Regions from separate parts of the Brevundimonas sp. FV1ye4L genome, predicted to be linked through region 1. Evidence: riboswitches for the same ligand, from Rfam matches in the RefSeq annotation. Region 1 holds a riboswitch; the other holds the start of a gene.

Region 1 (14,562 bases):
GGCCCGCACCAGGGCGAAATCAGCCACAGCGCCCGGCGCGCCGACGCCGTTGTAGGTGACGCGATAGCGGTTCGACTCGATTCGCTGCTCCGAATACCCCTGCCCGCCCGGCGCGCGCTGAGCGCCGTAGGGGGCCAGGCTGGCGCAGGCGGCCAGCGCGAAGGTCGAGGCGGCGAGGCTGAGAATGGCGAGGCGCTTCATGGCGTTGTCTCCCTTTGACGGAGATAGCGTTGCTTGAGCCGGAGCGTTCCGTCTAGAGGCCCAGCGCGGTTCGCAAACCCGCGAAATCGGCCGGCGCCGGCGCCTCCACCGTGGTGGTCCTGCCTTCGGGATGAGGAAAACTCAGCTTGGCCGCGTGCAACATCAGGCGCGGCGCCGCTCCGACCGGCGTCGTCAGGGCGCCGCCATAGCGGACGTCCCCGATCAGCGGCCGGCCCAGATGGGCCATATGGACCCGCAACTGGTGCATCCGCCCGGTCAGCGGCTCCAGCTCGACCACCGCCCCCTGATCATTGGCGGCCAGGGTCCGATAACGGCTCTGCGAGCCCTGAGCGCCGGGCGCGTCGAAGGCGACGACCCGCATATAGGACTCGCGCCCGATCTCCTCCCGCCGCAGCGGGGCGTCGATCGTCCCAGACGCCGGCTCAGGCGCGGCGGACAGCAGGGCCAGATACTGTTTCCGGAACCGCCGCATCTGCAACGCCTTGCCCAGGAAACCCGCCGCCGGCTTGGTCTTGGCCGCCAGGATGACGCCCGAGGTGTCGCGGTCCAGACGATGCACCAGCTCCGGCCGCTTGCCGTTCGACCGCGCAAAGGCCCACAACAGATCGTCGAGCGTATGGGCCTGTATCCGCCCGCCCTGGCTGGACAGGCCCGACGGCTTGGAGAAGGCGATCACATGGGCGTCCTCATGGATCACCCACGACCGGACGGCGGCGATCTCATCCTCGGACAGGGCGACGGGTTGGCGAGTGCTCATCGGGGGCTTCTAGACGTTTCATCGCCAAAAATCCGAGTCCGGCTTCATGTCTTTTCCGGATAAGGCATCAGGCCTCATCTTTCATACGCCATGGCGGGTTGATCCGGTTATCGCCTGCAAAATACAGGCAAATCCGATTGCCATCCGGGTCTCGCAGCCAGGCCTCCCGCCACAGCCAAGTCTGCTCGACGGGGTCGACGTCAAACGCCAGACCTGCCGTCTTAAGAGCCGCGACGCGCTCATCCAGATCCTGACACTCAAAATAGACCGCTGTCCCGTTCGCTCGCACATCGGACGCGAGATGGATCGAGAAGGTCGCACCGCCTGGACACAAGAAGCGTGCGTAGTGGGGGCTGGAAACGATGAGGGTCAGACCCAAGGTCTCGTAAAATGCGCGCGACGACGGGATGTCCGTGACCTGAACGGTGACCTGATTCAGATTCATGTTTGCTCCTCTGCTTCACCCGCCATCCGCGCCCGCATCTCGGCCCAGCGCTCCAGCCGCGCCTTGACCTTCTCCTCATGCCCCTCGCCCTTGGGCTTGTAGAAGGTGCGGCGTTCCATCTCGTCGGGGAAGAAGTTGGCGCCCGAGAAGCCCTCGGGCGTGTCCGGATCGTACTGGTAGCCCTTGCCGTAGCCGAGCTGTTTCATCAGCTTGGTCGGGGCGTTGCGGATATGGGCGGGCGGCATCAGCGAGCCGGTCTCATAGGCCGCCTTCTTCGCCGCCTTGAAGGCTTCGTACACACCGACCGACTTGGGCGCTGTGGCCAGGTGGACCACGGCCTGGGCCAGGGCCAGTTCGCCCTCGGGACTGCCCAGGAAGTCGTAGGTGTCCTTGGCCGCATTGGCGACCAGGATCGACAGGGGGTCCGCCTCGCCGATGTCCTCGACCGCCATCCGCACGATCCGCCGCGCCAGATACAGCGGGTCCTCGCCCCCGTTCAGCATCCGCGCCAGCCAGTACAGGGCCGCGTCCGGGTCCGACCCCCGCACCGATTTATGCAGGGCGGATATGAGGTTGTAGTGTTCTTCTCTCGACTTGTCGTAGGCGGGCGCGCGGCGTTGCAGCACGCCGGCCAGACCCTGAACGTCCAGGGTTTCGCCGGCGGGCAGGTCGAACAGCACCTCCGACATGGTCAGCAGATAGCGACCGTCGCCATCGGCCAGGGCCAGCATGGCCTGGCGCGCTTCCGGCGACAGCGGCAGCGGCCGCTCCATATGGGCCTCGGCGCGGCTCAACAGTTGATCCAGAGCCGCATCGTCCAGCCGCTTCAGCACATAGACCTGCGACCGCGACAGCAACGCCCCGTTCAGTTCGAAACTGGGGTTCTCGGTCGTGGCCCCGACCAGGGTGACGACCCCGGCCTCGACGAAGGGCAGGAAGCCATCCTGCTGGGCGCGGTTGAACCGGTGGATCTCGTCGACGAACAACAGAGTGCTCTGGCCCGCCGCCCGCCGCATCCGCGCCGCCTCGAACGCCTTCTTCAGATCGGCGACGCCGGAAAAGACGGCGCTGATCGACTGGTATTCATAGCCCGCCGCCTGGGCCAGCAGCCGGGCGATGGTGGTCTTGCCGGTGCCGGGCGGCCCCCACAGGATCATCGAGCCCAGCCGCCCCGCCTCAATCATCCGACGGATCGGCCCGCCCGGCCCCAGCAGATGGTCCTGGCCCACCACCTCGTCCAGCGTGCGCGGGCGCAGACGGTCGGCCAAGGGCGCGTCGGGCGGCAAGATGCCGGAGGCTTCGAAAAGATCGCTCATTGCGACCTATGTAGTCGTGCCTAAAGCGGTTTTCACCCGTTAGTATCGGTCAGCGCTGTAGAGATCGATCATGACCGACGCCCATCCGAACCAAGGCCCCAGCTCAGGCCTCACCCCGCACCTGACGATTCCGTCGCGCGGGGCCTCGGCCGCCGTCGACTTCTACATCATCGCCTTCGGCGCCGAGGTGCTGGATCGCCGCCTGGCCGAAGACGGCGAACGGTTGATCCACGCCCATCTGAAGGTGAACGGCGCCAGCCTGATGCTGAACGACGAGTTCCCGGAATACACGGGTCAGGCGGACATTCGCCCGGTCGGGGTGACCCTTCATCTCCGGGTCGCCGACCCGGACGCCTGGTGGACCAGGGCCATGACTGTCGGCGGCGCTGAGCCGCTGATGGACATGGCGGACCAGTTCTGGGGCGACCGCTACGGCGTCCTTCGCGACCCCTTCGGCCACACCTGGTCGATCGGCGGACCGACGAAGGGCTGATACGGGATCAATCGTGCTTGCCCGGCGTCCCTTCGACGCGCCTCTGTTTAGCCGCCGCCTTCTCGGCCTTCGTCATGAGTGAATCCATCAGCGTGAGGGGTCGGATCACCTTCCCCCGCTTTGTGAACCACGAAGCAAGCCTCCAGGCGGCGACCACGAAGACCGCAAAGCCAACGGCTGCGATGAAAAGCTCGAAAATAGATGGTTCACCCATTTCCCAACCATCTTCCACAACCGATAACTGTGTCCAGTCCCTATCTCAGCACGCCCCTGATCTGACGCCCGCCACGGTTGACGACGATCTCCCACGGGCCGCGACCTGCGCCGGCGGCTTCGACGTCGCGCGCCGAGACGATCGCGCGGCCGTTGATGCTGACGATCAGGTCATTCTGGCGGAAGCCGGCGCGGGCGGCGTAGCCTCGGCCCGAGACGCCGGTGACGATCACGCCCGTCGCGAACGGATCTCCGCCCAGCCGGTCGGCCAGGGCGGGATTCAGGGCCACCACCTCGGCGCCGGCGAAGGGGCCGGACTGGATGGTCACGCCTTGATCCGGATCAGCGTCGCCCGGCAGGGTCTGAACGCGCGCGGTCAGGGTCTGGGCCCGACCGTCACGCAGGATGGCGACCTGAACCTGGTCGTTCGGATTGCGAGAGCCGATGCGGTAGTTCAGCCCGTTCTGGTCGTTGATCTCCTGGCCGTCCACGGCGGTGATGACGTCGCCTTGGCGGATGCCCGCGCGGGCGGCGGGACCGTTCGCATAGACGTCGGTGACCACCAGCCCCTGCGGCCGGCTCAGGCCCAGGCTGCCGGCGATGTCGCCGGTGACGGTGTCGCCCTTTACGCCCAGCCACGGTCGGACCACCGCCTTGGCCCCGCCCAGAGCCGAATCGACCACCCGCTTGACCATGGCGGCGGGCACGGCGAACCCGACCCCGGCGGACGAGCCCGAGCGCGAGAAGATGGCGGTGTTGATGCCGATCAGGTCGCCGTCCATGTCCACCAGCGCCCCGCCGGAATTGCCGGGGTTGATGGCCGCGTCGGTCTGGATGAAGGAGCCGCTGTCGGAAATGCCGGTCTCAGTCCGGTTCAGGGCCGAGATGATGCCGTTGGTCACGGTCTGGCCCACCCCGAAGGGATTGCCGATGGCCAGAACCAGGTCGCCGACCTGCTGCTCCTCCTGATCGTCGATGGCCAGGACCGGCAGGCGGTCGCTGACGTTCTCCAGCCTCAGCACGGCGATGTCACTGCGCTCGTCGGCCAGGATGACGGTGGCCGGAAACTCGCGCCGGTCGTTCAGCACGACCTTGATCTGCTGGGCGCCCTGGATGACGTGGTTGTTGGTCACCACGATTCCGTCGGATCGCACGATGACGCCCGAGCCCACGGATTCGGCCACCCGCGCCTGAGGCATGCCGCCGCCGAAGAACTGGAAGAAGGGATCCGCCTGGACCCGCTGGACGCTGCGGGCCGAGATATTGACCACCGCCGGAGCGGCCGATCGCACCACAGGGGCGAAGCTGGACTTCATCCCCGCCGCGTCACTGGGGGCCGTGCGGGTCGGCTGGGCGAACTCGCCCTCCTGCGCCTTGGAGTTGGTGGGATTGCCGCAGGCCGACAGGGCCAGGGCGGCGGCGAGCACGATCGAGCGAGTCGTCATTGTCATCCGGGAAGCACAGCCTTCAATCTCCCCATACCGCCCGGCTTTTCGGGCGGGATCAAGGCGTGCGGCGCAACGACGGATCAGAGCCAGACCAAGAAAAAGGCCGCCTCCTTGCGGAGACGGCCTCGAATTCTTCAGTTCGCGAGAACTTACCGGCTGCCGGCGCCGGCGCCCGGAACGCGCGGCTTCGGCGCGGGCAGCAGACCCTCGCGCTGGGCGCGCTTGCGAGCCAGCTTGCGAGCGCGACGGACAGCCTCGGCCTTTTGACGGGCGCGCTTTTCCGACGGCTTTTCGTAATGCACGTGGCGCTTCATTTCACGGAAGCTGCCTTCGCGTTGCATCTTCTTCTTGAGGGCTTTCAGCGCTTGATCGACGTTATTATCGCGAACGAAAATCTGTACCAGGTTGAACTCTCCTTTGGCCGCCCGCCGCGTCCTGTTGAGGGAGACGGGCGAACAAATAAAATCAGCGTCCGAAAGCCAAGCCCTCGGATGAAGGCGCGCTAGTACACGAGCCGCCCGTTTCTGTCCAGATCGCCTGGCCAGTTCGTCGCAACCATTCTTCGAGGCTCGAAACCCCGATCGGACCGGCGTATGATCGACCCATGACACAGAATGACGACTGGGCCGACCGGACTGAACAGACCGTGCTGGACGCGGCCGTCGCCCGAGCGCCCGCCCTGGGCTGGAACGCCCGTCTGGTCCGCGAAGCCTGCGAGGCCTGCGGCCTGTCGCGCGGCGACGAGGAACTGCTGCTGCCCAACGGCGCGCGCGATCTGGCCGCCCTGCTGTCGCGCCGTCACGACGCCCGTGCGCTGGAAGCCCTGGCGGCGATCGACGCCAAGTCTTTGAAGATTCGCGAACGAATCGCCCGCGCCGTGTCCGAACGGATGGAGGCCGGCGCCGCTGACCTGGAGGCCACGCGCCGTTGCGCCGCCTTCCTCGCCCTGCCGGTCAATGCCGATCTGGGCCTGAAACTGGCCTGGGAAAGCGCCGACCATCTGTGGCGCTGGGCCGGCGACGAATCGACCGACTGGAACCACTATTCGAAGCGCACCATCCTGTCGGGCATACTGATCCCCGCCCTGACGATGCGCTGGTTCGACGGCCGCGAGGCGGCGGAAGCCTTCGTCGCCCGCCGCATCGAAAACGTCATGGCCTTCGAGAAGTGGAAGGCCGGCAAGGACTTCGAAGCGCCGTTCCGCAAGGTGACGGATGTACTGAGTCGCGTGCGGTACGGGGCGCGGGAGTAAAGCCAACTCCCCCTTTTCCGCCATCCTCGGGCTTTAACCGAGGACCGGGCCATCCGCCGCTTATGCGAACGTGATACGCAACGCCAGGTCCACATCTGATCCTCGGGTCAAGCCCGAGGATGACGGGGCAATGGGTGAACTCAGACCGCCCCCAGCACCCGGTTCACATGCGCCATCTTGCGGCCTGGCCGGGCCTCGGTCTTGCCGTACAGGTGCAGACGCTCATCCGCCTTGGCCGACAAAGCCCGCCACTCATCGACCTCGTCGCCCAGCAGGTTCTTCATCTCGACGCGGGCATGGGCCGTCGTCGGGCCCAGAGGCCAGCCGGCGACGGCGCGGATATGCTGTTCGAACTGGTCGCAGACGCAGCCGTCCTGGGTCCAGTGGCCGGTGTTGTGGACGCGGGGCGCGATCTCGTTGACCAGCAGGATGTCGTCCCCGAGGTCGAACAGCTCGACGCCCACGACGCCCACATAATCCAGACCGTCCAGGATCGCCTCAGCGATGGCGCGGGCGCGGACCTGGGTCTTTTCGTCCACGGCGGCGGGCGCAAGTGTGGTGCGAAGGACGCCGCCCTCATGGCGGTTCTCCCCCAGGGGATAGACCGCCATATGCCCGTCCCAGTCGCGGGCGGCGATGACCGACAGCTCGCGCACGAAGGTCGCCTTGGCCTCCAGGATCGCCGGGCGACCGCCCAGGCTTTCCAGCGCCGCAGGCGCGTCCTCGATGGTGTGGATCCAGACTTGGCCCTTGCCGTCATAGCCTTCGCGACGCGTCTTCAGCAGGGCCGGCAGGCCCAGTTCCGTCAGGCCGACGACCAGATCGTCCAGCGTATCGACCACAGCGAAGGCGACCGTCGGGGCGCCGACGGCGTTCAGGAAGGTTTTCTCGTCCACCCGGTCCTGCGACACGCGCAGGGCCGTGGGGCCCGGCGCGACCAGGGCCCCGGCCTCGGCCAGCCGTTCGATGGAGGCGGCGGGCACGTTCTCGAACTCGAAGGTCACGACATCGGCCGCCCGACCCAGAGCCGTCAGGGCCTCGGGATCGTCATAGGCGGCGACGATCTGGGCGGTCGAGACCCGGCCCGCCGGGCTGTCCGGCTCCGGATCCAGAATCACCACGTCGAAGCCCAGGCGCGACGCGGCCTGGCTCAGCATCCGGCCCAGTTGGCCTCCGCCGAGAATGCCGAGGGTCGAACCGGGGGGAAGCGGAAGCGTGGGCACTCAGTCCTCGACGGTTTCGGCGACGGAATCCGTCTGGGCGGCGCGGAAGGCGGCCAGACGTGCGGCCAGGGCCTCGTCCGACAGGGCCAGGATCTGGGCGGCCAGAATGCCGGCGTTGGCGGCGCCCGCCTCGCCGATCGCCAGGGTGGCGACCGGAACCCCGGCCGGCATCTGCACGATGGACAACAGGCTATCCATGCCCTTCAGGGCCTTGGACTGAACCGGCACGCCCAGCACCGGCAGTTCGGTCATCGAGGCGGCCATGCCCGGCAGGTGGGCGGCGCCCCCGGCCCCAGCGATGATGACCTTGAAACCCGCCGCCTTGGCGCCGGTCGAGAACTCGACCAGCCGCTGGGGGGTGCGGTGCGCGCTGACGACCTTGGCCGTCCAGGCGACGCCCAATTGATCCAGTTTGTCGGCGGCCAGCTTCATCGTCGGCCAGTCCGAACGACTGCCCATGATGATCGCCACCGGCGTTGCGGAAGTCGCCATATCTTCAAGGCCCCTCGCGGAAAGGCCGCCCGTTACAGCACGCGGCGGACGCCCGCAACCGAAACAGGCTGAGGTTGAGATGGGTTTCGGTACGGCCCCGCCTTCAATCTCGGCCGTTCAGCCTCTACCATCTGCCTATCGCGCGTCCGACTGAGTCGCGCCGCCGGAGCCTGCCTGCGCCGTGACCGACGTGGCCGAACACGACCTGACCGCCGAGATCGAGCGCCTGCGCGCCGAGCTGGACGCCTGGAAGCAGCGCGCCGCTGCGGCCGAGGCGGCGGCGGATCACGACGTCCTGACCCCGGCCCTCAATCGCCGCGGCTTCATCGCCGCCCTCCAGCGCACCATGGCCTACTGCCAGCGGCACGATGTGCCTGCGGTGCTACTGTACCTCGACATGGACGGGTTCAAGGGCGTCAACGACCGGCTGGGCCATGCCGCTGGCGACGCCGCCCTGGTGGCCGTAGCGCGGATGATGCTGGGCCACCTGCGCGAATCAGACGCCGTGGGGCGACTGGGCGGCGACGAGTTCGCCTTGCTGATGCTGAACGCCGGCGTCGAGGAAGGCCGGGCCAAGGCGCGCCAGCTGGCCGAAGCTTTGAAGACGGAAGGCTTCGTCTGGAACGGCGAGCAGACCCCGCTGGGCGGCTCGTTCGGCGTCCGCGCCTGGGACGGCCATTCGGACCCCGAGGTCTGGCTGACCGAGGCCGACGCCGCCATGTGGGTGCGCAAGAAGGGGCGCTGAGGCCCCTTCCCCGCCCTTTGTCTTACAACGGCAGCCGCAACTGAATGCCGCCCATATGGCTGTCGGCGTGTTCGCCGTACCGGCCACGATAGGCGACCGTCACCTTGACCGGTCCCACCGAGCCTTCGACCCCGGCCGAGGCCAGGAACTGGCCGCCGAAGGGATCCTCGACCTCCCGCTCCAGCACCTGCGCCGGGTTGTTGTAGATCCCGACGCGCACCGGGTCCGAACTGTCGTCCAGGGCGTCGCGATAGCCGCCCTCGGCGAACAGGCCGAACCCGCCCATTTCCGCCTCGGCCCGCAGCGCGATCTCGCCGCTGATCGCCTTCATCTCGCGGTCCTCATATTGGTACTGGGCGGCGACGCCCTGCTCCCAATAGCCGTCGACGTCGCTGGTCGCCCAGGTCACGGCGGCGCGCGGCGACAGGGCCACGCCCCCCATGTCGAACCACATCCCGCCCTGCAGTCGAGCGCCCGTGCTGAAGGCGCGGGTCTCGGCCGTGTGGACGATGGGCGCCAGGCTGGTGGTGCGCTCGATGTCGTCGATATTGTCGCGCGCCACCCCGACCGCCGCATTGACGAACAGGTCGCCTGAGCGCCAGCCGCCATACAGATCCAGGCCGAAGCTCTCGACGTTGAACGTCAGAGCCTGGCTCTCGACATCGGTCTTGCGCGCCGTGCCGGCCATGCCGAAGCGCCAATTCGCCGACGGTCCAGCCTCCAGCGCGATACGACCGCCCCAGCCGTCGCTGGACGATTCAGTGACCGCGCCCCGGGCGTCCGTATCCACGCTGTCGACCATGGCCGAGGCGGTGACCGCCACGCCGGCCTCCCAGGCTTCACGCCCGGACAGGGCTTCGCTCGCCGCATCCAGGGCGTCCTCGCGGTGCCGGAAGGCGGTTTCGCCCTGCAAGGCCGCCTGAGAACCAATATCGCCGTAATAGAGGTAGTCGGTCGCCAGACGAGCGATGATCTGGTGCCCAGCTGCGGTCGGATGCACCCCGTCGAGGTAGAAGTAGCTGTTAGGGTTCGAACAGACCGTCACCCCGTTGAAACAGGCCTGGGTGACATTGGTGATGCCGAACTGACCGGGATTGGCGGCCACGGTGTCGCCGATCTTGAACAGGTCCATCAGGATGATGTTGCTGCCGGGCCGCGCGGCCGCCGTCGTGTTCAAACCCGTCAGCAGGCTCGAGTTGAAAGTCGTCACCGCATAATCGGCCAGGGGCGCCGCCGCCGTGCCGCGGAACTGCGGAGTCAGGCTGAGTTTGGGCAGGTTGGTCACCAGTACGGTCCCCGCTCCCGCCCCGGCGACGCTGTTGACCAGGCTGTTGATGTTGGCGGCAGCCGTCGTCGCCACAGGAGTGATGGCCGCCACCGGACTGGCGGAGGCGCCGGCGGCAGGCAGGCCCTGGAAGATGTCATTGGCGCCGCCCAGGACGCTGACCAGATCATTGGATCCGAAGGTCCCGCCCCTGCTGGTGTAGGCGGCCAACTGGGTCAGCATGCCCGGCGGCGGGCCAACCGAGGCGTCGGTGCGGGCGCCCCCGAAGGCGTAGTTGATGCTGCCGCTGACGGATCCGGTGAAATTGACCGCGTTGAAGCCCAGCAGTTCCGTAAACACCGGACCCGTCGAGAAACGCCCCTGGAAATAGGGCGGGCTGGGCGGCTGCGTGCCGCCGGACGCGAGATACAGATTGCCGTTGTCGCTCAGGCTGTCGCCGAACACGACCAGTCGGTTGTAGGTCTGGGCCGAGGCCGAGCCCGCAAAGGCGCAGGCGGCGACGACCAAGGCGGCGACGGCGCCGCCGGTGAGATAGCGTGACATTTATTTCCTCCCACGATCGTCGTGTATCGCGACCGTTACACGGGAGGATGCGCCACTCTGCGGCGAGCGCAAGATGCCGCTAGGGAAGCATGCCCTAAAATCGTACCGGGTACGGGACATCTCACCCCTGTCTTTCTAGGCTTTGAGCAAGGTCAAATCGGCAGGATCGCCGTATCGAATGCGCGCTTCAGTTCGTGGGCGGCGAAGGTTTGGGCCGCCATAGCGTCGGGCATGACCATGGCCATGCCGAAGAACTCGTGCGTTGAACGGTGAAAATAGACTACGACCGGGTACAGCTTGTCCTCGGAATGGCCATGCGGCTCGTAGATGCGCGCCAGATCGGGCCGACGGCGCTTGACTTTGAGCCTGAGTCGATGCCTTAGGTCGGGCGCTCTCGCGGGAGAGTTCGGCGCGCTTTCAGCGTGCCGACGCCGAAGGCGCAACCGCCCCGGAAACGCTCAGGCAAACGGACCGCGACAGCATACGGACGCTGGAAAGCCGCTCTTAGGGGCGCGCCGACGGAGCAAGGCGGTCTGACCGCCGGAATCTCTCAGGCTTCAGGACAGCGGGGGCGCGACGACGGCGGAGCTCCGCCAAAACACGCGACCGTGAAAGTCTGAACCATGACCGACCAAACCCTGAAGACCACGCCCCTGAACGCCGCGCACCGCGCCCTGGGGGCCCGTATGGTGGGCTTCGGCGGCTATGACATGCCGGTTCAGTATGAGGGCGTCCTGGCCGAGCACCGCTGGACCCGCGAACACGCCGGCCTGTTCGACGTGTCTCACATGGGCCAGTGCAAGATCACCGGCGCCGACGCCACCGCCCAGTTCGAGCGGTTCGTGCCCGGCGACTATGAAATCCTGAAGGCCGGCAAGCAGAAGTATTCGCTGCTGCTGAACAAGGACGGCGGGATCATCGACGACCTGATGGCCGGCCGCCCCGACCACGACGGCCTGTTCGTCGTCGTCAACGCCGGCAACAAGGACGAGGATTTCGCCTTCTGGGAGGCGAACCTCGAAGGCGACGCCAAGCTAACGGTGCTGGACCGCGCCTTGATCGCCATCCAGGGGCCGGAGGCCGCCGAGGTCATGGCCGCCCACGAACCGATCCTGGCGGAAATGGGCTTCATGGAATGCGCCCGGCTGATGCTGTTCGGCGTCGACTGCTATGTCTCGCGTTCGGGCTATACCGGCGAGGACGGCTATGAGATCTCGGTCCCGGCGGACCAGGCCGAGCGCGTCTGGAACACCATCCTGGAAGACGCCCGCGTCAAGCCGATCGGCCTGGGCGCCCGCGACAGCCTGCGGCTCGAAGCCGGCCTGCCGCTGCACGGCCATGACATCGACCCGACGACCTCGCCGGTCGAAGGGGCGCTGACCTTCGCCCTGTCCAAGTCGCGCAAGGAGCGCGCGGACTTCAACGGCGCCGACCGCATCCTGAAGGAACTGGCCGATGGGGCCGCACGCGTCCGCGTGGGCCTGATCGTCAAGGAAGGCGCCCCGGCCCGCGAAGGCGCCGAGATCGCCGACGCAGAGGGCAATGTCGTCGGCAAGGTCACCTCGGGCGGCCCCTCCCCCACCCTGGGCAAGAACATCGCCATGGGCTTCGTGCCGCCGGCCTTTGCGGCCCTGGGCACGGACCTGAAGGTCATCGTGCGCGGCAAGTCCGCCGCCGCCGAAGTCGTCGCCATGCCCTTCGTGGCGCAGCGCTATTACCGCAAACCGAAGACCGTCTGAGGATCAGATCATGAAGTTCACCAAGGATCACGAGTGGGTCAGCCTGGACGGCGACATCGCCACCGTGGGCATCTCGAAGCACGCCGCCGACGCTCTGGGCGACGTGGTGTTCGTGGAAGTGCCTGAGGTCGGCAAGACCGTCGCCAAGGGCGCCAGCTTCGCCGTGGTCGAGAGCGTCAAGGCCGCCTCGGACGTCTACGCCCCCGTCTCGGGCGAAGTGGTCGAGGCCAACGACGCCCTGTCGACCGCGCCGGAAACGGTCAACTCCGCCCCGCAGGCCGACGGCTGGTTCGCCAAGATCAAGGTGTCGGACGCCTCGGAGCTGGACGCCCTGATGGACCAGGCCGCCTACGACGCCTTCCTCGCCACCCTCTAAGCCCCCATCGGACCCGCTGATTAAGAGTCAGCGGGTCTTCGGCCTTTCATGGCCCAGGACAAGACCATGCGTTATCTCCCCCTGACGCCCTACGACCGCACGGCGATGCTCGCCGCCATCGGCGCGAAATCGATCGACGACCTGTTCGTGGACGTGCCCGAGGCGGCGCGGCTGGACGGGCCGGTGGACCTGCCCCGCGTGGCCGGCGAGATGGAGGTCGAACGCGCCCTGTCCGCCATGGCGGCCAAGAACGCCACGGCCGGCGCCGTGCCCTTCTTCTGCGGCGCAGGGGCCTACAAGCACCATGTCCCGGCGACGGTGGATCACGTGATCCAGCGGTCCGAGTTCCTGACCAGCTACACCCCCTATCAGCCGGAAATCGCCCAGGGGACCCTGCAGTATCTGTACGAATTCCAGACCCAGGTCGCGAACCTGACCGGCATGCCGGTGGCCAACGCCTCCCTCTATGACGGCTCGACCGCCATGGCCGAGGGCGTGCTGATGGCGACCCGCGTGACCCGTCGCAACAAGGCGGTGATCTCGGGCGGGGTGCACCCCCACTACGTCAAGGCGACCGAGACCGTGGTCCACGCCGTCGGCGTTGAGACGGAAGTTCTGGCTCCCGCCTTGGACGCCGAGGCCGCCGTGATCGACCAGATCGGTCCCGACACCGCCTGCGTCGTCGTCCAGACCCCGAACGTCTTCGGCACCGCAACTGATGTCACGAAGATCGCCGAGGCCGCCCACGCCGCCGGCGCCCTGCTGATCGTCGTGGTCACGGAGGCGGTGTCCATGGGCCTGCTGAAGTCGCCCGGCGAGATGGGCGCCGACATCGTCGCGGCCGAGGGCCAGTCGATCGGCAACGCCCTGAACTTCGGCGGTCCTTATGTCGGCCTGTTCGCCACCCGCGAGAAGCTGATCCGCCAGATGCCCGGCCGCCTGACCGGCGAGACGGTGGACGCCGACGGCGAGCGCGGCTTCGTCCTGACCCTGTCGACGCGGGAACAGCATATCCGCCGCGACAAGGCGACGTCGAACATCTGCACCAATTCCGGCCTCTGCACCCTGGCCTTCACCATCCACATGAGCCTGCTGGGCGAGACGGGCCTGCGTAAACTGGCCCTGCTGAACCATGAGAAGGCCGTCGCCACGCGCGACGCCTTGGCGGCGATTCCCGGCGTCGAGATTCTGACGGACCGCTTCTTCAACGAGTTCGCGGTGCGCCTGCCCAGGAACGCGGCCGAGGTCGTCTCTACCCTAGCCGATCATCATGTGCTGGCCGGCGTGCCCTACAGCCGCCTGGCCCCCGACGCCGGCATGGACGACGTCCTGCTGGTCGCCGCGACCGAGACCACCCTGGATGTCGACATCCAGATCCTCGCCAAGTCGCTCTCCAAAGTCCTCGGCGCGTAAGGGATAACGACCATGAGCACCATGAACACTGTCGGCCGCCCGACCGCCCCGAACGAAGTCGCTTCAAAGCCCGCCACCCTGACCGGCGGCCGCGGCCTGTTGCAGAACGAAGCCCTGATCTTCGAGGGCGACGGCTGGGGCAAGACCGGCGTCGATCTGGCTGAGCCCAAGACCGATGGCTCGGACCTGGGCGACCTGGTCCGCAAGGATCCGATCGGCCTGCCCGGCCTGTCCGAGCCCGAGGCCATGCGCCACTATGTGCGCCTGTCCCAGAAGAACCACGCCATCGACCTGGCCATCTATCCGCTGGGCTCGTGCACGATGAAGCACAACCCGCGTCTGAACGAGAAGATGGCGCGCCTGCCCGGCTTCTCGGACATCCACCCGCTGCAGCCGATCTCGACGGTGCAGGGCGCGCTGGAGTTGATGGATACGCTGGCCCACTGGCTGAAGACCCTAACCGGCATGCCCGCCGTCGCCCTTTCGCCCAAGGCGGGCGCGCACGGCGAGCTGTGCGGCCTGATGGCCATCCGCGCAGCGCACGAGGCCTCGGGCCAGCATGAGAAGCGCCGCAAGGTTCTGGTGCCCACCAGCGCCCAC
Region 2 (14,562 bases), 190 kb from region 1:
GCCGCAACCGGCCGACATGGATTTCCAGCGCATTGAGCGAGGGCGCCTCGTCCTGCGGAAAGACCTCGGCGGCCAGCAGGTCGCGGTCCACCACCTGTCCTGGCCGGGACGCGAGAACACGCAGCGCCGCCCATTCGCGGGGACGCAGGGCGAGGTCGCGCTCGTTGACGTGGGCGCGGCCGGTGCGCCAGTCGCAGAAAAGGGTTCCGATCACCACGGCGCCGGCCGCCTGCCCCTGGCGTCGACGCACGATGGCGCGCAGACGGGCGACCAACTCGGACGGGGCGAACGGCTTGATCAGATAGTCGTCGGCCCCAAGGTCCAGGCCCGCAACCCGGTCGCCGAGGCCATCGCGCGCGGTCAGCATCAGCACCGGCGTTGATGATCCCCGAAGCCTCAGGGTCCTCAACACTTCGAAGCCGTCGATGTCGGGAAGGCCGATGTCCAGGATGGCGGCGTCGAAAACCTCAGCGCTCTCGAGCTGCAGGGCCTGTTCGCCGCTTTCGACGCACCTTGCGTCGAAACCCGCATCGTGAAGACTGGCTTCGAGCGAATGCCGCAACGCCTTGTCATCTTCGACGACGAGTATTCTCATGGCGACGAGAGGGGGCGACGGATCATGCGTGACACATAACCAGAAAGCCGGAGCGGTGAAAACGGATCGACGACATCTGCTTCTCGGCTTGGCCGGGTTAAGCGCCGCCGCCTGTTCGCCGGAACCGGAAGGCGCGGGGACGGCGCCGCGGGTGCGCTGGCTGGCGCGGCGAGAAGAGGCGCTGCACATCCTGACCAACACAAGCCTGATGGGCCCTGTGTTGGAGGCCTTTCGTCGTCGCTGGCCCGAGATCCGGGTGCGTCTTGAGGACATAAACTCCACTCGGATCGCCGAGGAGGTGCGGCGGCTTGCGGACAGCGGGTTGGATGGCCCGGATCTGGTCTGGAGCACGGCGATGGACGTGCAGGTCAAGCTGATCAACGACGGCTATGCCCAAGCCTATAGATCGCCGCACCGCGCGGCCATGCCCGACGGGTCGGTATGGCGTGATCAAGGCTATGGATTGACGGCGGAGCCGATCGTGTTCGCCTATAATCGAAACCGGCTCGCGCCCGATCTGGCGCCCCGCAGTCATGCGGATCTGCTCCGGCTGCTGAAAAGCCGGCCAGAGGTGTTTGACGGTCGTGTGACCCTCTATGACGCCGAACGGAGCGGCGTCGCTCTCATGCAGTTGTCGGCGGACGTGCAGATCTATCCTGACGCCTGGCCGTTGATGGAGGCGCTGGGCGCCCAACGTCCGCGGCTGGACACTTCGGGGCAGAGAATGATGGGCCAGATCGCCGATGGGCGGATGGCGTTCGCCTATAATATGAACCAGTCCTACGGTGCGTCCTGGGCGGCGCGCGCGCCAGAGATCGGACTGATCACGCCGGACGATTATCACCTGTCGGTTTCGCGCGTGGCCTTCATCCCGCGCAACGCCGCCCATCCGAATGCGGCGAGGCTGTTTCTGGATTTCCTTCTGTCCAGAGAAGGGCAGCGGGTGATCGGCGCCCTGGGGGTTCGACCAGTCCGCGACGATGTGTATGCGCCCATGCGTCCCGCCGCGCCGGGTGTTCGACCTGTCCGGGTGGGGCCGGCCCTGCTGGCCAATCTGGATCAAGCGCGCCGCGCGACCTTGCTTACCCGATGGGGCGAAGCGATGCGGGACGGCGTCAGGGCGCCTTCAGATCCGGCCGCGCCGTGATCGTTCCTGTGGATAACTCCAAAAGATCCGAATCCCGACTTCCTGTCACGACGCCGTCATGGCGGCCGGCGCCGCGAAGCGGGCGGCGGATCTGGCCAATGGGATCTACGCGTGCATAGCAACGATAGGCGAATATTGCGCCTATTTGGGCAATAAAATTGCACAACCAGCGTATTTGACACAAACGAGAGGGTCGATCTTACTCGGCTTCAGCAAGGCGGGAGAGATCGGCTCCAGCCGACGCCGAAGGCGCAACCGCCCCGGAAACGCTCAGGCAAACGGACCGTCTTGCTGAAGGAACGCTGGAGAGAAGGCCGGATCCGGGGGATGCGGCCTCGCCGAAGGAGAAAGGGTCGGCGACGGCCCGAAACTCTCAGGCCCAATGACAGCGGGGGCGAACGGACGCCGGAGAGCGTCAGTCGCATTGGGCATCCCTGGGGAGGGGCGTCGTCGCCATGAGGAATCTCGCTTTGTCTCGTCTTAACCGTCACCTGACCCATTATTGCAGCGCTATTGCGCTATTGGCCTGCGCCACTTCGGTTCACGCCCAGGAAGCAGAAGGCTCTGCGGACGCCGACTCTTCCGTTGGTGAAATCGTCGTCACGGCCTCGCGCATCGACCGCGCCGGCTTCGAGGCGCCGACGCCGACCATCCACCTGTCCGCCGAGGATCTGTCGGTCGGGGCCCGTCCCAATATCGCCGCCGCGCTCAACGACATGCCGCAGTTTCGCGCCACCACCTCGGCCCAGACGACCGGCACCAACACCGGCGCCGGCAACGCACCGGTCGATCTTCGCGGTCTGGGCATCAACCGGACCCTGGTCCTGATCGATGGGCGCCGCGTCTCCAGCGAGAACGACCTGAACGCCGTGCCGTCGGTCTTGGTCAAGAGCGTCGACGTGGTCACCGGCGGCGCCTCCGCAGCCTGGGGATCGGGGGCCGTGGCCGGCGTCGTCAACATCGGCATCGACCGGTATTTCACCGGCGGCAAGCTGGGGGCCGAATACGGCATCTCCTCGTATGACGACGCCGAACAGGAACGGTTCGAAGGCGCCTGGGGCACGGACTTCGCCGACGGTCGCGGTCACTTCGTCATCGGCGGCGAGTATCTCGACAACGAAGGCGTCATCCCGAAGACCTCGCGCCCGAACATCGGCCGGTGGGCCACGGTCAACGGTGCGATTACGCCCGACGTCGGCTTCGCCAACGCCGCCTATGGCGGCCTGATCATGTCAGGCGTCAACGCCGGCAAGGTGTTCAACTCCGACGGCACGCTGCGCGCCTTCGGCTACGGCACGGTCAGCGGTACGAACTCGATCGGCGGCGAAGGTCCGTCGAACGACGACCTCAGCCCCCTGGTCACGCCGCAGCGCCGCTACACCGGTTTGGCCAGCGCGGTCTATGAGATCAGCGACAAGCTGCGGGTCACGGCCGATGTCCGTCACTCGCGGATGTGGAACAACTACGTCTGGTTCGGTGACCATGACCGCGGCGACCTGACGATCAGCATCGACAACGCCTTCCTGTCCGACGTGATCAAGCAGCAGATGGCGGACGCCGGTCAGACCTCCTTCACCTTCGGACGTTTCAACTCTGACCTGTCCTATTCGACCATCGATTTCGAGCGCGTCACCACCCAGGCCACTCTCGCCGTGGACGGCGAGTTCGGCGACAGCTGGCGCTGGGGTGTCTATTACAGCCACGGCGAGTTCGAGAACAACATCGACACGCCCGGCTTCCTGCTGAAGACCGAGTTCGCCAATGCGGTCGATTCCGTAATCGATCCCGGCACGGGGCAGGCGGTCTGCCGCGTAACTCTCACAAACGCCAACTCGGGCTGCGTCCCGATCAATCTGTTCGGCCTGGGTTCGCCGACGCAGGAAGCCATCGACTATGTCACCGGCACCCCGCAACAGCGCACCACGACCAAGCTGGACGTGGCGGGGGTCAGCCTGCGCGGCGAGCCTTTCAGCCTGCCGGCCGGCGACGTATCGATCGCCGTCGGTCTGGAAGCCCGCAAGGAGCAGACCGATCAGCGCGTCGGCGAATTGGACGCCGCCAAGGCCTTCAAGACCTTCAGCTTCTCGGCCATGTCCGGCGAGTTCAGCGTCAAGGAGGCCTTCGCCGAAGTCCTGGTCCCGATCGTCAAGGATCTGCCGATCCTAAACGATCTGCAGTTCAACGCAGCGGCCCGCATCTCGGACTACGACACCACGGGCTCGATCTGGTCCTGGAAAGTCGGCGCCACCAACGAGTTCTTCCCCGGGTTCCGCGGCCGCGTGACCCAGTCGCGTGACATCCGCTCGGCCAATCTATCGGAGCTGTTCACCACCACCACGACCGGCTGGAACAACATCAACGATCCGGCCAAGAACGGGGCCTTGGTCTACACGCTGAACAACGGCGGCGGTAATCCGAACCTGCGTCCCGAGACGGCGGACACCCTGACCCTCGGCGTCACCTATGCGCCGCCGTCCATCCCCGGTCTCAACCTGTCGCTCGACTATTACGACATCAAGATCGACGACGTGATCACGACCATTGCAGCCCAGGATCTGGTCAACCGCTGCTACAACGGCAACCTCGATCTCTGCACCAAGGTCGAGCGGGATGCGGCCGGCAACCTGACCCGCACTCTGTCCACCTATGTGAACCTGGCCGAGTATCACACGGACGGAATCGACGCCGAGGCGTCCTATGCGTCGGACGCCGATCTCTGGGTTCCGGGCGCGACGGGCCGGGTGACCATGCGTCTGGTCGGCACCTGGGTGAACAGCCTGACCACCGACGACGGCGTGACCGAGATCGAATATGTCGAATCCCAGGGCTATTCCTTCGGTCTGGGCGTGCCCAAGCTGCGCGTCAACGCCAGCCTAGGCTGGAAGGGCGAGGTGTTCGGCGCGAACCTGCGGGCCCGCTATATCTCGGCGGGCGATTACAACAGCACCGTCGCCATCTCGAACAACCACATCGACGCCTACACCTATGTCGATCTGGGGCTGACGGCCGACCTGGCACACTACGGTGCGAACGGGGTCGAGCTGTACGCCAACGCGACCAATCTGTTCGACAAGGACCCGCCCGTCGGGTCGCTCTATTCGCCGTACTACGACGTCATCGGTCGGTACGTCACGGTTGGCGCGCGGTACCGCTTCTAGTTCTGGTCCGCGCTCCGGATCGCCGGCCCCGCTCCTCCAAGGGGGCCGGCGATCTCCCCCATTTGCTTCTCCCAATTACTGCACGGTCTGTTCCATGATTACCCGTCTGCCGATGGCCCTATTGTTCGCCCTGGGCGTCGCCCCTGCGGCCCTGGCTGAAGCGCCCAAGCCGGCCGCCATCGTGGCGGACGGCCTGCCGGCGGTGCCTGACGATCTGGTCGCGGCGACCCAGCCCTATCTCCAGGCGCGCCGGGCCGCCTTCCTGGGCTGGAACGTCGCTGATCGTTCGATGCTGATCAAGACCCGGTTCGGCGCGACGGACCAGCTTCATGTCGTCGCCGGTCCGGACGGCGCACGCACGCAGATCAGTTTCGAGGCGGAGCCGATCCTGGCCGGCGCCCTGTCGCCGTCCGGCCAGACCCTGCTGGTCCAGAAGGACAATGGCGGGGACGAATTCTATCAGCTCTACACCCTGTCCGGCGGCCGGTTGACCCGCATCACCGACGGCAAGAGCCGCAACTGGTTCGGCGCCTGGAGCCCGGACGGGAAACGGGTCGGCTATGCCTCGTCGCGCCGCAACGGCGCCGACATGGACCTCTATGTCGTCGATCCTGAAAATCCCTCGACAGACCGTCTGGTGGCCCAGGTTTCCGGCGGCGGCTGGAACATCGCCGACTTCTCCAAGAACGGGACGAAGGCCCTCGTCCTGAACCGGATGTCGATCAACAACGCCGTGGTCTATGAGCTGGATCTGGCGTCCGGCCGCATGACCCCTCTGACCGATCCGGCAGAGCAGGTCTCCTATGTCGATCCCAAGTATGCGGCCGACGGCACGGTCTGGGCGACGTCGAACAAGGCGTCAGACTTCCTGCGTCTGGGGCGGATCGGGCAGGGCGGCTTCGTTCCCGTCAGTCCCGAGACCCGGTGGGACGTCAGCGACTATGCCCTGGCGCCCGACGGGAGCTTCGTCGCCTATGCGGTGAACGAGGCGGGCGTCTCGCGGCTCAAGGTCATGGATGTCGCCACGGGCGCCGTGCGTGTCGTCACCGGCCTGCCCCAGGGCGTCATCCCCTACAGCATCGGTCCGGCCATCGACATCGCCCCCTGGGGCGCAATCGGCCTGAGCCTGTCGTCCGCACGTGTGTCCGGCGACGCATTCTCGATCGATCCGACGACCCTGGCCGTCACCCAATGGACCCACAGCGAGACCGGCGGCCTGGACCCCGCCGTCAACATCGAGCCCCAGCTGGTCGAGGTGAAGAGCTTCGACGGCGAGACCGTGTCCGGCTTCCTCTATCGGCCCGACGCGACCAAATTTCCCGGCAAGCGCCCCCTGATCGTCGACATCCACGGCGGGCCGGAAGGCCAGACCCGCCCCGACTTTCTGGGGTCTCAGAACTATCTGCTGAACGAGCTGGGCGTCGCCCTCTTCTTCCCGAACGTGAGGGGGTCGTCGGGTTACGGCACGCGGTTCGTCAATCTGGACAACGGCCCGTTCCAACGCGAGAATTCGGTCAAGGACATCGGCGCCTTCCTCGACGCGCTGGAGGTCGATCCGACCCTGGACGCCGCGCGCTTCGCCGTCACCGGCGTCTCGTACGGCGGCTATATGTGCTACGCTACGGCGGTGCACTACAGCGACCGGCTGAAGGGGGCGAACTGCTACGTCGCCATCTCCAACTTCGTCACCTTCCTGGAAAACACCCAGTCCTATCGTCGCGATCTGCGGCGCGTGGAATACGGCGACGAGCGTGATCCGGCCCATCGCGCTCAGCTTCAGGCGATCTCACCCCTGACCAGCGTGAACAAGATCACTATTCCGCTGCTGGTCGCCACAGGCGGCAATGACCCCCGTGTGCCGGCGTCCGAAGCGGACCAGATCGTCAGCGCGGTTCGCAGCAACGGCGGCACCGCCTGGCACCTGTTGGCGCAGAACGAGGGCCACGGTTTCCACAAGAAGGAGAACGAGGACTACTATTTCTGGACCAGCCTGTTGTTCTGGAAACAGACGTTGTTGGGCGACGCCGCGCGCTGAGCCTGACCGGCGTCTTTCAGAAATCCATCCATGACTTTCAAACGCATCGTCGTGGCGAGCGCGGTTTTGGCCACGCTCCTTGCCGCGCCCGCGATGGCGCAGACCCGCATCCCGGTTCAGACCGACCATCACGTCCACGTCCATTCGCCGGCTATTCTCGAGATTTTGCCGGCCTATTGCGGCAGTCCGGGACGGCTCGGCGCCTGCGACCCGGCCTTCGTCGAACCGCGGACGGCTGATGCTCTGCTGGCGGATATGGACGAAGCGGGGGTGCAGACGGCCTGGATGATGTCCACGGCCTATCTGGCTGAAAGCCCGATGATGGTTCCCCCCCTGGCCGACGCCGCAACGCGGGTTCACGACGCCAACGCCTTCACCGTGGCCACGGCGGCGGCGCATCCAAGGCGACTGGTCGCCTTCGTGTCGGTCAACCCGGTGGCGCCCGATGCTCTGGCTGAGATCGAAGCGTGGAGGGACGAGCCTTTCGCCGACGGATTGAAGTTGCACCTGACCAACTCGGGTGTCGATCTGCGCAATCCCGCCCACGTCCGTCGCCTAGCGGACGTCTTCGACGCCGCATCCGACGCCCGACTGACCATCATGATCCACATGCGCACCCGCACAGAGGACTACGGTGCGCGAGACGTCCATATCTTTGTCGAAGAGATACTGCCCCACGCCCGCAACATCCCCGTCGTTATCGCGCATTCCGGCGGCTGGGGCGGGCTGGACGCGAACACCTGGGACGCATTGGAGGGTTTTCGGCAAATTCTGGCGGAACGGCCTGACACGGCGCAGAATCTCTTTTTTGACCTAGCTCAGGTCTTCGATGCTGAGACAACGCCGGAAAGCCGGGCGCGACTGGTCGAGGCCATGAGGGGAATCGGCGTTGAGCGTTTTGTGCCGGGTTCGGACTGGCCGTTCTCTGGGCCTTTGGACGAATATCTGAACGACGCCATGGGGTTGTTGCCGCTCTCGTCCCAAGAAGCGGCGGCTCTGAGGCAACGACACGTTGCCGTGAGGTGACGATATCGGTCATCGGGAGGCCGTTTAAAGCTGCATCGCCGGGTGATCTGGCGATCACCCGACAAAAAGCTTTTGAGAGACTTAGGGCTCCTGCGCGGTCGGGCGGAACAATATTTCGTTGATCCCGACGCCCTCGGTGACGATCAGGGTCTGGCCTAGCGGATGGACGTGCCAGGCGGTGCGGGCTCCGGGCTCGAAGTGGACGATGGCGCCGCTGACGCGCGACGGGGCCTCGCGCTGGAACAGGCTGGTGATGGTGACGCGTCCCGAGAACCATTCAGCCGGACCCTCGACGGTGGTCTGGTCGGCCTTGCGGGTGATATCCATGAAGGGGGCGTTTCCTGGCGTCTGCGGGGCGGCTTCGCCGCCGAACAGGGCTGCCGTGGTTGAGAGAACCGAAGTCATCATGAGAGATGCTCTTGGAAGAATTGGGTCAGCCGATCGAACGGGATCAGATCGACGCGATCATAGAGATCGACGTGGCTTGCGCCCGGAATGATCAGCAGTTCCTTGGGTTCGGCCGCCGCCGCAAAGGCCGTTTCGCTGAAATAGCGCGAGTGGGCGTTCTCTCCGTGAATCAGCAGAATGGGCCTGGGGGATATCTCCGCGATGTAGGTCATGAGCGGGAAGTTCATGAACGAGAGCAGGGTGGTGGCGGTCCAGGCGTTGCCGGAGTTCACCGCACGCGCATGGTAGCCGCGCGGCGTCATGTAGAAGTCGTGGTAGTCGACCATGAACTGGGGTTCGCCGCCCCTCAGCACATTACCCTTGGGACCATAGGTCGGGACGCCGTTGCGGGCGTCGACCCAGCGCTGACGGCTCACTTGTTCAAGCGTTTGCGTCCGCTGCGCAGGGGTGACGCTGTCGTTGTAGCCTCGCGACATGACGCGGCTCATGTCGTACATGGTGCTGGTCGCGACGGCCTTGACCCGCTTGTCGACCGCGACGGCGTTCAGCGCCATGCCGCCCCATCCGCAGATCCCGATGACGCCAATCCGCTCTTGATCGACCGAGGGGTGCAGACCGAGGAAGTCGACCGCCGCCATGAAGTCTTCGGTATTGATGTCGGGCGAGGCGAGGTTGCGGGGCTGTCCGCCGCTCTCGCCGGTGAAGGACGGATCGAAGGCCAGGGCGACGAAACCGCGCGCCGCCATCGTCTGGGCATAGAGACCCGACGACTGTTCCTTGACCGCACCGAATGGACCACCGACGGCGATGGCGGCCAGGCGTTCGCCGTCCCGGCCCTTGGGTCGATAGAGGTCGCCGCTCAGGGTGACGCCGAAGCGATTGGTGAAGACGACCTTCTGATGATCGACGGTCTCGTCACGGGGAAACACCTTGTCCCAGTCATTGGTCATGGTCTGCGCCTTTGCATCGGAGGTGGGGAGGAGCGACGCGGCGGCCAGGGCGGTCATGCCGGCGCCGGTCAGTTTGATCAGGCCTCTAGGGTCCATCGCGGGGGATGTTCGGGTCTGAAGGTTGGGGGAGGTCGAGGTCATGTCGGGGCTCCGGGTGTGTGTTCAGCGGGGTTTCAGCAGGGCGCGGCCGTCGCGGACGATCAGGACAGCCATGGCGGCGAGGGCGACGCTGGCGATCAGGACGGCGCGGATCGAGAGGTGGTCCAGCAGGAGGCCGCCAATGACGGCGCCGAGCAAAATCGAGGTCTGGACGGCGGCGACCATCAGGCCTCCGGCGGCCTCAGGCGCGTCGTCGGCGTTCTGCGACATCCAGGTCATCCAAATCACGGACATGGCGGTGTTCATCGCGCCCCAGACGACCAGGAGGAGACCCGCCGCAGTGGGCCAGGCGCCGACGAGCAGTAGGCCGGCGGTGGCCGCGCCCATGACTAGGGCCGGCAGGCGCAGAAGCCTGGAGACATCACCCTTGATGAAACGGCCAGAGGCCCAGGTGCCGACGAAGCCGGCGCAGCCGAGTGCGAGCAGCAGGATCGACAGGCCGGTGACATCCACGCCCGTGACCCGTTCGAGGAAGGGCCGCAGATAGGTGAAGAGGGTGAAGGCCGATCCCCACGACAGCATCGAAGCGATCAGGCCGACCAGGAAATACCGGCGGCGCAGCAGGTCGATCATGCCGCCGATCCCCCGCTGTCCACGGGCCGGCAGCGACGGCAAGGCGACGAGGTGCCAGACCAGATTGGCGGCCACGAGCGGCGTCAGCGCCCAGAAGACCTCGCGCCAGCCGAACAGGCCGCCGAGATAGCTGCCGATCGGCGCAGCGAAGGCGGCGGCGATCGCCTGTCCGCCATACATCAGAGCCAGGGCGCGCGGCACATCCGCCGCCGGGACCAGCCGCATGATGACGGATGTCGCCAGCGCCCAGAAGCCGCCGATGCACAGGCCCAGCAAGGCGCGCCCCGCCATCAGGACCTCGAAGTTCGGCGCTGCAGCGACCAACAACAGCGACACGCCCATCAGGCTTGTCAGGCCGACTAGAACCCATTTTCGGTTAAGCTGGCCCGCGACCGTGCTTACCCCCAGGCTTGCGACGACGGCGAACAAGCCGCTGATTGAGACGGCCTGGCCGGTGTGTCCAACCGATGCGCCCAGACCTTCGGCCATGGGTGTCAGCAGGCTGACCGGCATGAACTCGGACGCGATCAGCAACGCCACGCACAGCGCCATCGACATCATCGCACCCCAAGCGGCGGTCGGTGTCGTGGCTTCCGATGTCGGTGCGGTGGCCGCGGGCATGGTCGTCTCCCTCGTTCGTCGAGGGACAAACTAGGCGCCGGCGATCAAAACGATTAGTCAGGCAGATCGGCATGAACTAATCGATATAGGCGATTAATCGAGGAAGCCGTCCATGGCCGGACCGGACCTGAACCAGTTGACCTGGTTCCAGATCGTCGCGGAGGAGCGCAGCTTCACCAAGGCTGCCGCCCGGATCGGCGTGGCGCAGTCCACCCTCAGCCATGCCATTCGGCAGCTTGAGACGCGCCTCGGCATCCGGTTGCTGACCCGCACGACCCGCAGCGTCGCGCCCACGGCGGCGGGCGAGCGGCTGCTTCAGACGATCATGCCGCGCCTGGCCGAGATCGAACAGGAGATCGAAAGCCTGACCAGCGTGCGGGACAGGCCGGCGGGCTCCATCCGTTTGACCCTGTCCGATCATGCGCTGGACAGCGTTGTGTGGCCTAAGTTGAAGCCGGTGCTGGCCGCCTATCCCGAGATCCAGGTTGAGCTGATCCTCGACAGCACCTTCCGCAATATCGTCGAGGAGCGGTTCGACGCCGGCGTTCGGCTGGGCGAAAGCGTTGAGAAGGACATGATCGCCGTGCGCATCGGTCCCGACTGGCGTCTCGTCGCCGTCGCCTCGCCCGGCTATCTGGCCGAGCGCGGCAGGCCCTCTCACCCGAAGGACCTGGTGGCCCACTCGTGCATCAACATGCGCCACGAGTCGGCGGGCAGCCTCTATGCCTGGGAGTTCGAGAAGGACGGTCAGGCCCTGCGCGTTCGGGTCGACGGCCAGGTCACTTTCAACAACTCCTACGCCATGATCGACGCGGCGGTCAGCGGGCTGGGGATCGCCTACGTGCCGGAGGACATTGTCGCGTCCAGGATCTCGTCAGGCGCGCTGAAACTCGTCCTAGACGATTGGTCTCCGATGTTCGACGGCTATTTCCTCTACTATCCCAGCCGTCGCCAGAACCTCGCCGCTTTCCAGATTGTGGTGGATGCGCTTCGCCATCGAGGGAGCTGAAGGACTGCTTTCCAGCCAGACGTCAATGTCCGCTGCTGGCGCATCTGCGGCATCAGCGAAAGACCTTGCCTGGCGCGTTTCCGGCCTACGCGGCCCGTCCGACGGTAGCTGAGTAATTCTCCGGATGATCCACGGCGGCGTACCTGCGAGAGGTCGGGCTCAGCCCTCTTTGGTGCGATTGCCTAAGACAGGCCTGATTCAGAGTCGCCGTCGGCAGAGACGCTCTGGACCTTCCCTCATGGTTTTTGACGGAAAGTCCGTCTTCACTCATCGTCCTCCTGAAGGGGGAGAGAATTGGCATCGGGTGGAGTGGAATCTGAGCAGGCGCGGGTGCGTTGGCTGGCGCAGGAGGTGCTGCCTCATGAGCGGGATGTTCGCGTCTGGCTGAAGCGTTCGCTTGTCACATCCAACGATGTCGATGACGTCGTTCAGGAAGCCTATTGCCGACTTGCCAATCTGAAGGAGGTGGAGCGGATCGAAAGCCCGCGCGCGTATTTCTTCCAGACTGCGCGTTCGATCGTGTTGGAACAGATGCGTCGGGCGCGGATCGTCAGGATCGACGCCGTGACGGAACTCGACGCCTTGCGCATCGAATGGGACGAGCCGTCGCCCGAACGTATCGCCGGGGGACGCAAGGAACTCGAACGCGTCATGAAGATCGTCGCCACCTTGCCCGAACGCAGCCGGCGCATCTTTGAGATGCGGCGGATACTGGGCCTTTCGCAGCGCGAGATCGCCGCCCGGCTGGGCGTGACCGAGAATGTGGTGGAGAACGAAGCCAGTCGTGGGCTGAAGGTTTTGCTCGCCGCCCTGGCTCAGGACGAAACCAAGGGGCGGGCAGACGCCGCCGAAGAGCGTCGGGCATGATCCGCGACACCCCGTCCGAAATTGAAGAGGTGGCTGCGCGTTGGGCCGTACGGCTGGACGCCGGGCCGATGACGGTCGGCGAGCAGGCCGCGCTCGACGACTGGCTGGGCGGCGATGTCCGGCGACAGGGGGCCTTGTGGCGCGCGAGGGCGGCCTTGAGCCTGCTCGTGGCGCCGGTCGAAACGTCACAGGCGCGAACGCCGCGCCCGAAACTGGACCGACGCATAGTGTTGGGCGGCCTGGGGCTCGCGGCGGCCGGCGTCGCGGGCGTCGTCCTGACGCCCCTGTTGTCGCGTCAGTTGTACCGCACCCAGGTCGGGGAAATTCGCCGCGTCCCGCTGGACGACGGCTCCATGGCTGCGATCAATACGGATACGACCGTCGAAGTGGCCTTCGAGACGTCCGTGCGCAGGGTGAAGCTGGATCGTGGAGAGGCCTGGTTCCAGGTCGCCAAGGATCGGACCCGCCCCTTCGTCGTCGCCGCAGGGCCCGTTCGTATTCAGGCGGTCGGAACCGCCTTCGCCGTGCGGCGCAAGGCCGTGGGCGCCGAGGTCATGGTGACTGAAGGGGTGGTCGAGGTCTGGACCGGCAAATCGGGCGCTAGCGCCCGTCGCAGGGTCTCCGCCGGCGAACAGGTCTTCGTCAGCGACGACGGGGGAGCGTCCCGCCCGGTCAAGCGGCCGTTGGAAATGGATCGCGCCCTGTCGTGGCGCGAAGGCGGCATCGTGCTCGACGGCGACACAGTCGCTGCGGCGGTCGCCGAGTTCAATCGCTACAACAGTCGCAAGATCGTGGTCGTCGATCCCGATCTGGAGCGGCGAACCGTCATCGGCTGGTTCCGCACCAATGAGCCGGAAAGCTTCGCCGCCGCTGTCGCCGTGGCCCATGGCGTTCGCGTTCAAACCTCGGACGGCGTGATCATGCTGGGAGGGCCGGACTGAATTTTTTCGGTCCGGCGACGGAAAATCGGCAGCCGGACATCGAGTCTTCGGAACCCTCGTCAGAAGGGTCCGGGAACCAGGAAACAGAAGGGAGGGCCGCCGCATGCCCATTTCGCGGTACGAAGGCGCCAAGGCGTCAATGATGATCGCCGTCAGCACGCTGGCTCTGGCCAGCGCCGGCGCGGTGCAGGCGCAAGCGCGACAGTTCAATGTTCCTGCCCAACCGGCGTCGACCGGCGTGCCCGCCTTCGCACGTCAGGCGAACCTGCAGATCCTCGCCTCGACGGACGCGGTCGCCGGCCAACGGACGGCTGCCGTGCAAGGCGCCTATTCGGTCGATCAGGGCCTGGGCCGTCTCCTTCAGGGCAGCAATCTGGTGGTGGCGTCGAACGACGGACGAACGGCGGTTCTCGCCGCCGGCGCCGTCCTGCCCCAGAGCGCGGCCCAGGGAAGCGAGGTCGAAGACCAGACGGCCGAAGTTGAAACCATTGTGGTAACCGGTTTCCGCGCCTCGCTGAGCAGTGCCCTGAGCACCAAGCGCCGGGCGAACGGCGTCGTCGATGTGATCAAGGCCGAAGACATGGCCGACTTCCCCGACGCCAACCTGGCGGAATCGATCCAGCGCGTGCCGGGCGTCTCCATTGCGCGTGACGCCGGCGAGGGACGCCAGATCACCGTGCGGGGCCTGGGGCCGCAATTTACGCGGGTGCGCATCAATGGCGTCGAGGGCCAGAGCACGGCGTCGGGCACCGACAGCTCCGGCGGAGCCAACCGTAACCGCGCCTTCGACTTCAACGTCTTTGCGTCCGAACTCTTCAACAGCATCACTGTGCGAAAGACCGCTTCGGCCGAGACCGAGGAGGGTTCGCTGGGCGCTACGGTCGATCTGCAGACCGGCCGGCCGTTCGACTATTCCGGCGCCAATCTCGTTCTGTCTGGCCAGTACGGCTACAATGATCTGTCGCGGAAGTGGGACCCGCGTTTCGCGGCCCTGGCCGGCAATACCTGGCTGGATGGTCGGCTCGGCGCACTGGTCTCGGTCGCCTACACCAAGCGCCAGCTGCTGGAAGAAG

The links. A riboswitch is a leader RNA that binds a small molecule or an ion and turns the genes downstream of it on or off. The one in region 1 is predicted to bind glycine.
Region 2: another riboswitch for glycine. It lies ahead of ACW17X_RS00175 (TonB-dependent receptor domain-containing protein); the one in region 1 lies ahead of gcvT (glycine cleavage system aminomethyltransferase GcvT).

What each region holds. Positions count from the first base shown of each region.
Region 1 covers NZ_CM178734.1:230,753-245,314, reverse strand. The annotation lists gene ACW17X_RS01145 (CC0125/CC1285 family lipoprotein) at 1-201, opposite strand, end outside; gene ACW17X_RS01140 (RluA family pseudouridine synthase) at 254-979, opposite strand; gene ACW17X_RS01135 (VOC family protein) at 1,047-1,424, opposite strand; gene ACW17X_RS01130 (replication-associated recombination protein A) at 1,421-2,740, opposite strand; gene ACW17X_RS01125 (VOC family protein) at 2,811-3,233, shown strand; gene ACW17X_RS01120 (hypothetical protein) at 3,241-3,447, opposite strand; gene ACW17X_RS01115 (Do family serine endopeptidase) at 3,488-4,891, opposite strand; gene rpsU (30S ribosomal protein S21) at 5,044-5,298, opposite strand; gene ACW17X_RS01105 (COQ9 family protein) at 5,499-6,146, shown strand; gene ACW17X_RS01100 (5-(carboxyamino)imidazole ribonucleotide synthase) at 6,287-7,369, opposite strand; gene purE (5-(carboxyamino)imidazole ribonucleotide mutase) at 7,370-7,861, opposite strand; gene ACW17X_RS01090 (GGDEF domain-containing protein) at 8,043-8,606, shown strand; gene ACW17X_RS01085 (autotransporter domain-containing protein) at 8,629-10,434, opposite strand; glycine riboswitch at 10,822-10,918, shown strand; glycine riboswitch at 10,923-11,002, shown strand; gene gcvT (glycine cleavage system aminomethyltransferase GcvT) at 11,058-12,173, shown strand; gene gcvH (glycine cleavage system protein GcvH) at 12,184-12,549, shown strand; gene gcvPA (aminomethyl-transferring glycine dehydrogenase subunit GcvPA) at 12,616-13,962, shown strand; gene gcvPB (aminomethyl-transferring glycine dehydrogenase subunit GcvPB) at 13,975-14,562, shown strand, end outside.
Region 2 covers NZ_CM178734.1:39,159-53,720, forward strand. The annotation lists gene ACW17X_RS00165 (response regulator transcription factor) at 1-595, opposite strand, end outside; gene ACW17X_RS00170 (ABC transporter substrate-binding protein) at 684-1,742, shown strand; glycine riboswitch at 1,951-2,038, shown strand; gene ACW17X_RS00175 (TonB-dependent receptor domain-containing protein) at 2,213-4,900, shown strand; gene ACW17X_RS00180 (S9 family peptidase) at 4,995-6,935, shown strand; gene ACW17X_RS00185 (amidohydrolase family protein) at 6,966-7,961, shown strand; gene ACW17X_RS00190 (cupin domain-containing protein) at 8,043-8,369, opposite strand; gene ACW17X_RS00195 (alpha/beta hydrolase) at 8,366-9,460, opposite strand; gene ACW17X_RS00200 (MFS transporter) at 9,482-10,672, opposite strand; gene ACW17X_RS00205 (LysR family transcriptional regulator) at 10,785-11,681, shown strand; gene ACW17X_RS00210 (RNA polymerase sigma factor) at 11,991-12,548, shown strand; gene ACW17X_RS00215 (FecR family protein) at 12,545-13,489, shown strand; gene ACW17X_RS00220 (TonB-dependent receptor) at 13,593-14,562, shown strand, end outside.